2 regions of the Bacillus rugosus genome follow, and region 2 is predicted to be linked to the other one. Evidence: a T-box and tRNA genes for the amino acid it is inferred to sense, from the RefSeq annotation. Region 2 holds a T-box; the other holds one or more tRNA genes.
The links. A T-box is a leader RNA that pairs with one kind of tRNA and senses whether it is charged. The one in region 2 lies ahead of thrS (threonine--tRNA ligase), so its partner is inferred to be a tRNA-Thr.
Positions count from the first base shown of each region.

Region 1 (3,407 bases), 580 kb from region 2:
CAGTATCCCGCTCAATGGTCAGCAGGGCGCCTATACGGCGTTTCGCCATATAATTGATTGCTTTTGTAATGGCCTCAATTGTTTTCTGCTGCGCTTCCTCTACAGGTGTGCCGCTCCTAGAAAAAAAGCGGCCGCGGCCAAGCTGTTCAAGCGCTCTTCTCAGCTCTGGCTGGAAAATAATAATAATTGCTAAAAATCCCCATGTTATCGCTTGGTCCATCAGCCATTGAAGCGTGCTGAGGCCCAAATATTGGCTGGCCATACGGACAAGCACGATCACTACAATTCCTTTTAACAGCTGAACCGCTTTCGTGCCGCGTATCACCATAATCAATTTATATATCACATACCAAACAAGGAGAATATCAACGGCATTGCCGAGGTACTGCAAAAAAGGGATATCCTCAAAAGCCATTTCCTCGTCCTCCAAGATTTCAGTCATTTCGTATTTTGTGTTTTACGTGTTACGCATATGTACTTTACATAGCGAGCCCATTATACCACATTTCGATTTGGCAAGTGAAATGTGCCAGCCCGTTCAGCCCATAAAAAAGAGCAAAGCGGCTGAAGCGCTTTACTCTTTCCCTTTCGGATTTAATGCATTGACTACACTTTTCCCCGCAGACTTCATCTTGTACCATGTCCAGTCGAATAATTGATTGATTTCTTCAATCTGACCGGTGACTTGTCCAGCAGAGGCCATATACTTTTCGCCGTTTACGACGGTTACATTCCCGTCTATTTTGCCTTTAATAATCAGCTTGCCGTTTTTGACAGTGACATCACCTTTGACCGTCTCACCTTCTGGCACGGTCACAGTGTGATTATGCACCACAAGATTCGGCTGCTTGGACACGCTGAAATTGTGGTCATTATGCCAGCTGTTAAAAAAACCTCCGCCCATCAAAATGATGAATACCGCAGCAGCTGCGATAACAGGATGGGTTCTGAACCACCTTTTCACAGAAGCTCTTTTCTTCTCCTTAGGCAATTTCGCCATGACATTAGCGGTAAAATCCGCGGGGGCTTCGACATGCGATGTGCTCCGGACGAGCGCTATAGATTTTTCCATCTCATAAAAATGCTTTCTGCATTTCTCGCATGTCTCCAGATGTTCATTTAATACGTGTTCATCTTTTGGAAGGATATCTCCATCAAGATGCATATGCATAAGCTGCACAATTTGTTCAGGACAGCTCATTTCATCACCCCACTTAAAGATCCCTTAATTGTTTTCTAAGAGCCTCTCTGCCCCTGTGAATCCGAGTTTTCACAGTCCCCACAGGAATGTTCAGAATCTCGCCGATTTCAATTAATGAGAGTTCATCAATATACTTTAATACGATAACTGTTCTGTATTTGTCAGGAAGCTTTAAAATTTTCTGCTGAATCGTGTTTGAGAGCTCCAGTGACACAACTGCATCCTCTGGCAATACCCCATCTGCGGCGATTTGGGAATACATGGTCAAGCCTTCCGTACCAGCCACCTCTGCATCGAGGTAATAATCCGGCTTCTTTTTGCGAATGCGGTCAATAGTTAAGTTGGTCGCGATTCGATAAAGCCAAGTTGAAAATTTCCGGTTAATATCAAAACTGTCGATATTAACGTACGCTCTGATGAAAGCCTCCTGTGCTATATCCTCTGCCTCATGCACATTACCAAGCATACGGTAGCAAAGCTGATAAATTTTATCCTTGTAAATATCTACGATGTCCGCAAATGCATCTTGGTCGCCTTTTTTGACTTGTTTAATTCTCTTTTTAATCATCATTTCCATATTTATCTAACCTCTGCCTTCACCGGTCTGTATGTATACGAGCTTCGTTTCAAAAGGTTTCAATTTTTTTATAAAATAAGTTTAACAAATTTTTGGCAGGGTGTAGATGGTAATTCGTGAATAAACTACCTTAACATATTTTTAAAATTATTATACAGACTGAACAGTTAGAAGTTGGAATTATTTTTCAAAAAGAAAAAAGACACCTTTTGGTCAAAGGTGTCTGTGACTGGGCTAGCTGGATTCGAACCAACGCATGACGGAGTCAAAGTCCGTTGCCTTACCGCTTGGCTATAGCCCAATAATGGTGGAGGGGGGCAGATTCGAACTGCCGAACCCTGAGGGAGCGGATTTACAGTCCGCCGCGTTTAGCCACTTCGCTACCCCTCCATATTCATATTAAGAAAAACAGTGCCGGCAAGAGGACTTGAACCCCCAACCTACTGATTACAAGTCAGTTGCTCTACCAATTGAGCTACACCGGCAAGATGGTGGAGGATGACGGGCTCGAACCGCCGACCCTCTGCTTGTAAGGCAGATGCTCTCCCAGCTGAGCTAATCCTCCAAATGGTGACCCGTACGGGATTCGAACCCGTGTTACCGCCGTGAAAGGGCGGTGTCTTAACCGCTTGACCAACGGGCCGTTTGTGTTCTCGTCGAGCTGACAAAAGTTATTATATACAGGTCACCCCCTGTTTGTAAAGAGGAAAATTAAATTTTTTATTTTCAAACTTTTTAACTCCTTTTTTAACTGAAAAAGCCTCCCAACATTAGTCATTTATTTTATGATAGAGACAAACGATGCAAGAGAGGAGAAACCAATATGATCCTAGTCAGTTCTTGCCTTGGAGGCATTGAATGCAGATACAACGGCTCTCACGCCGCATCAGAGAAAATCAGAAAACTTGTCGGTGAAAATAAAGCAGTTATGGCTTGCCCTGAGCTTCTTGGCGGCTTCTCAACTCCTCGTGAACCTGCAGAAATTATCGGAGGCACCGGCGAGGATGTTCTCAATGGAACCGCGAAAATCATGACAGCTTCAGGAGAAGATGTAACAGAATTATATATGGAAGGTGCCGCTAAGACATTAGCTTATGCAAAAGAAATCAATGCCTCTGCCATCATATTAAAAGAAAACAGTCCATCGTGCGGAAGCGGTTTTATCTATAACGGCACATTCTCTGGCGCAAAAATCACCGGCAGCGGAGTGACCGCCGCACTGTTAGAGCAAGCAGGCTACCGCGTCATTTCAGAAAACCAGCTAGACGACATATTGTAAGGAGGCCGCCACATGACTCTAGACATTTCTTTATCCTTCTATAAGCCTGAACACTTGCCGGAGCTTCAATCATTCACGCTTAACAACGATGACAAACGCTTTACCTCTCTCCCCAAAGAGGTGCTGACTCAGGCCCTGAGCATACGGGACCGGTATCCGGTTATCATCTTAAAAGACGATCTCCCAGTCGGTTTTTTCATTTTACATACATCAAAAGAAACGCTGGCACCCTATTCTAACAATCCATTTGCTTTACTGCTCAGTTCCCTGTCATTAAACGCTGTGCATCACGGAAAAGGCTATGCAAAAAAAGCAATGCTTCAGCTTCCCTCTTTTGTGAGCGGTTATTT
Region 1 is NZ_CP096590.1:197,235-200,641, reverse strand. It holds gene cdaA (diadenylate cyclase CdaA) at 1-415, opposite strand, end outside; gene rsiW (anti-sigma-W factor RsiW) at 575-1,201, opposite strand; gene sigW (RNA polymerase sigma factor SigW) at 1,215-1,778, opposite strand; tRNA gene M0696_RS01125 (tRNA-Gln) at 2,008-2,079, opposite strand; tRNA gene M0696_RS01120 (tRNA-Tyr) at 2,084-2,168, opposite strand; tRNA gene M0696_RS01115 (tRNA-Thr) at 2,191-2,263, opposite strand; tRNA gene M0696_RS01110 (tRNA-Val) at 2,268-2,343, opposite strand; tRNA gene M0696_RS01105 (tRNA-Glu) at 2,347-2,421, opposite strand; gene M0696_RS01100 (2-thiouracil desulfurase family protein) at 2,602-3,057, shown strand; gene M0696_RS01095 (GNAT family N-acetyltransferase) at 3,070-3,407, shown strand, end outside.
Region 1: it has a tRNA-Thr gene. The T-box ahead of thrS (threonine--tRNA ligase) is inferred to sense a tRNA for this amino acid. The anticodon was not compared.

Region 2 (3,407 bases):
GCAAAACGGCCAAATTAAAGAGCTGTCCAGACAATCGGCTATTGTGGAATCCATCTCCGGAAAACGGCGGACGGACCACAAGCTGTACTATCCGAAGGACCTGATTTGTGACGGCTCTGAACATCCGGAAGCGAAAATGAAAATCCGGCAGCTGCTGGGACTGACATAGAAATTGGAAAGAAGGAAAAAGGAGATGTCGGGAATTTGTTGAAAGAACATGCAAAACTGATGAAGGTGTTCTCGGATTCTGGAGAAATCATCGGGCGGAAGAAGCTGCAGAAAATGATTTATATCGCAAAGAAAATGCAGTTTCCTTTCTATGAGAAATATGATTTTCACTTTTACGGACCGTATTCAGAGGAACTGACGCTCCAGATTGAAGAGCTGTGCAACCTTGGATTTCTGCATGAGGTGAAGGAAAAAAAGGGCGGCTACTTTCAATACCGTTATTCCCTGACTGAGACAGGCTCTGAATTTTTAGACCATGCTGATTTAGATATGCCAGATATCAAAGGGTATATCGAAAGTGTAAACAACCGTTCATCACGATTTTTAGAGCTGGTTTCCACGATCCTTTACTTTGACGGGCTTGAGGATGAGGAAAAGAAAGAAAAAGTCTTTACAATCAAAAGCAAGCAAAAGTATACAAATGAAGAATATGACGAAGCGCTTCAATACATAGAGGAACTGAAGCAGATTTGTTAACCATACCAAGCAAAAGAAATGAACCGTTTCTTTTGCTTTTTTTAACAAAACAGATTGCTGTATCAGGAAATGTATTGTAAAATATATGAAATCACCAAACGATCAGTAATGTATACAGGCGCTGATAAGGACATGAGATGCTTTTTACGGTTTCCAGAGAGGGAAGGACAGCTGAGATCTTCCTAACGCAGGGAAAGCAGCTTACCGCCTTTGAGCCGTATCGGGGAAATCAAGTATCTGATACCGTCATGCTGCGTTACAGCACCTTAAAGCCGATACACCATGTGTGTTGATCGGGAATTTGGGTGGAACCACGGATAATAAACACATTCGTCCCTTTTAGAGGGATGGGTGTGTTTTTTTATATGAACTAAATACATGCGAAGAAAAGGACATGAATGATATTTACGGTTTTCAGAGAGGGAAGGAAAGGTGAGAGCTTCCCAGCTTAGGAATATCGTTTACCGCCTTGGAGCAGCATTGGTGAACTGAAGTATCCAATGCCGTCTATGCTGCGTTACAGCACCAAGCCGACAACATAGCGTTTGTCGGGAATTTGGGTGGAACCACGGGTTAATCACACACTCGTCCCTTACAGCGGGACGGGTGTGTTTTTTTATGAATTGAATACATGCAATGAAAAGGACATGAATGATTATTACGGTTTTCAGCGAGGGAAGGAAAGGTGAGAGCTTCCCAGCTTAGGATGATCATTTACCGCCTTGGAGCAGCATTGGGGAACTAAAGTATCCAATGCCGTCTATGCTGCGTTACAGCACCAAGCCGACAACATAGCGTTTGTCGGGAATTTGGGTGGAACCACGGGTTAATCACACACTCGTCCCTTACAGCGGGACGGGTGTGTTTTTTTATATAAACAATTATGAAGGAGTGTTTAAAAATGAGTAAACATGTACACATTCAGCTTCCGGACGGACAGATCAAGGAATATCCGAAAGGCATCACAATCAAAGAAGCAGCTGGTTCTATCAGTTCCAGTCTGCAAAAGAAGGCGGCAGCGGGTCAGGTTAACGGCAAGCTCGTCGATCTCAGTTTCAAGCTGGAGGAGGATGCTGAGCTTTCGATTATCACACTTGATTCCCAAGAAGGCTTGCAGGTGCTTCGCCACACATCAGCGCACGTACTGGCTCAAGCGGTGAAACGTCTGCACGGCGAAGTGTCATTGGGGATAGGTCCAGTGATTGAAGACGGCTTCTACTATGACATGAAGCTTGAGCAAAGCTTGACATCAGGAGACTTAGAAACCATCGAAAAAGAAATGAAAAACATTATAAATGAAAACTTGGAAATTAAACGAATTGAGGTTTCCTACGAAGAGGCTGAAGAGCTGTTTGCCAAAAAAGGTGAGCCGTTTAAGCTGGAGATTTTGAAGGATATTCCGCGCGGAGAGGATATCTCGCTGTATCAGCAGGGAGAATTCATTGATCTGTGTCGCGGGCCGCATCTTCCTTCTACAGGAATGATCAAGGCGTTCAAACTGACAAGATTATCGGGCGCTTATTGGCGCGGAGACAGCGAAAATGAAGTTCTGCAGCGGGTGTACGGGGTTGCGTTTCACAAGAAAAAAGATCTCGATGCGCATCTGCATATGCTGGAAGAAGCGGCAAAACGAGACCACCGCAAGCTGGGCAAACAACTAGGGCTGTTTATGTTTTCTGAAGAAGCGCCGGGGATGCCGTTTTACTTGCCGAAAGGGCAGATTGTCCGCAATGAACTGGAACGCTTCTCGCGTGAGCTGCAAACAAAGGCCGGCTACGATGAGGTGCGTACGCCGTTTATGATGAATCAGCGGTTATGGGAGCAGTCAGGACACTGGGACCATTATCGCGACAATATGTATTTTTCAGAAGTGGATGATACAAGTTTCGCAATGAAGCCGATGAATTGTCCCGGACATATGCTCATCTTTAAAAACAGCCTGTATTCGTATCGGGATCTGCCGATTCGCATGGCGGAATTTGGCCAGGTGCATCGCCATGAATACAGCGGCGCTCTAAACGGAATGCTTCGCGTCCGGACGTTCTGCCAGGATGACGCCCATATCTTTGTTCGGGAGGATCAGATTGAGAGTGAGATCAAAGAAGCGATTGGATTGATTGATGAGGTATATCGTACATTTAGCTTCGAGTATTCTGTCGAACTCTCGACTCGCCCGGAGGATTCGTTAGGCGATGACAGCCTTTGGGAAGCTTCGGAACGTGCCTTGGCAAACGTCCTTGAGGAGCTCGGTCTGCCTTATGAGATCAATGAAGGCGATGGAGCGTTTTACGGTCCGAAAATTGATTTTCACATAAGGGATGCCCTGAAACGAAGCCATCAATGTGCGACAATTCAGCTTGATTTTCAAATGCCGGAAAAATTTGATTTAACATATATTAATGAACACAATGAAAAGGTTCGTCCTGTTGTCATACACAGAGCGGTATTCGGCTCAATCGACCGTTTCTTCGGCATTTTAATCGAGCATTTCGGCGGGGCATTCCCAGCCTGGCTCGCACCGATTCAGGTTCAAATCATACCGGTTTCGCACGTTCATTTGGACTATTGCAGAAAGGTGCAGGCAGAGCTGAAGCAGCTGGGGATAAGAGCTGGCATTGATGAGCGCAATGAGAAGCTGGGCTACAAAATCAGAGAGTCACAGGTGCAGAAAATCCCGTACGTGCTGGTGCTAGGGGATCATG
Region 2 is NZ_CP096590.1:3,766,069-3,769,475, reverse strand. It holds gene M0696_RS19110 (HD domain-containing protein) at 1-169, shown strand, start outside; gene M0696_RS19105 (YwgA family protein) at 205-705, shown strand; T-box leader at 818-1,046, shown strand; T-box leader at 1,080-1,301, shown strand; T-box leader at 1,333-1,554, shown strand; gene thrS (threonine--tRNA ligase) at 1,607-3,407, shown strand, end outside.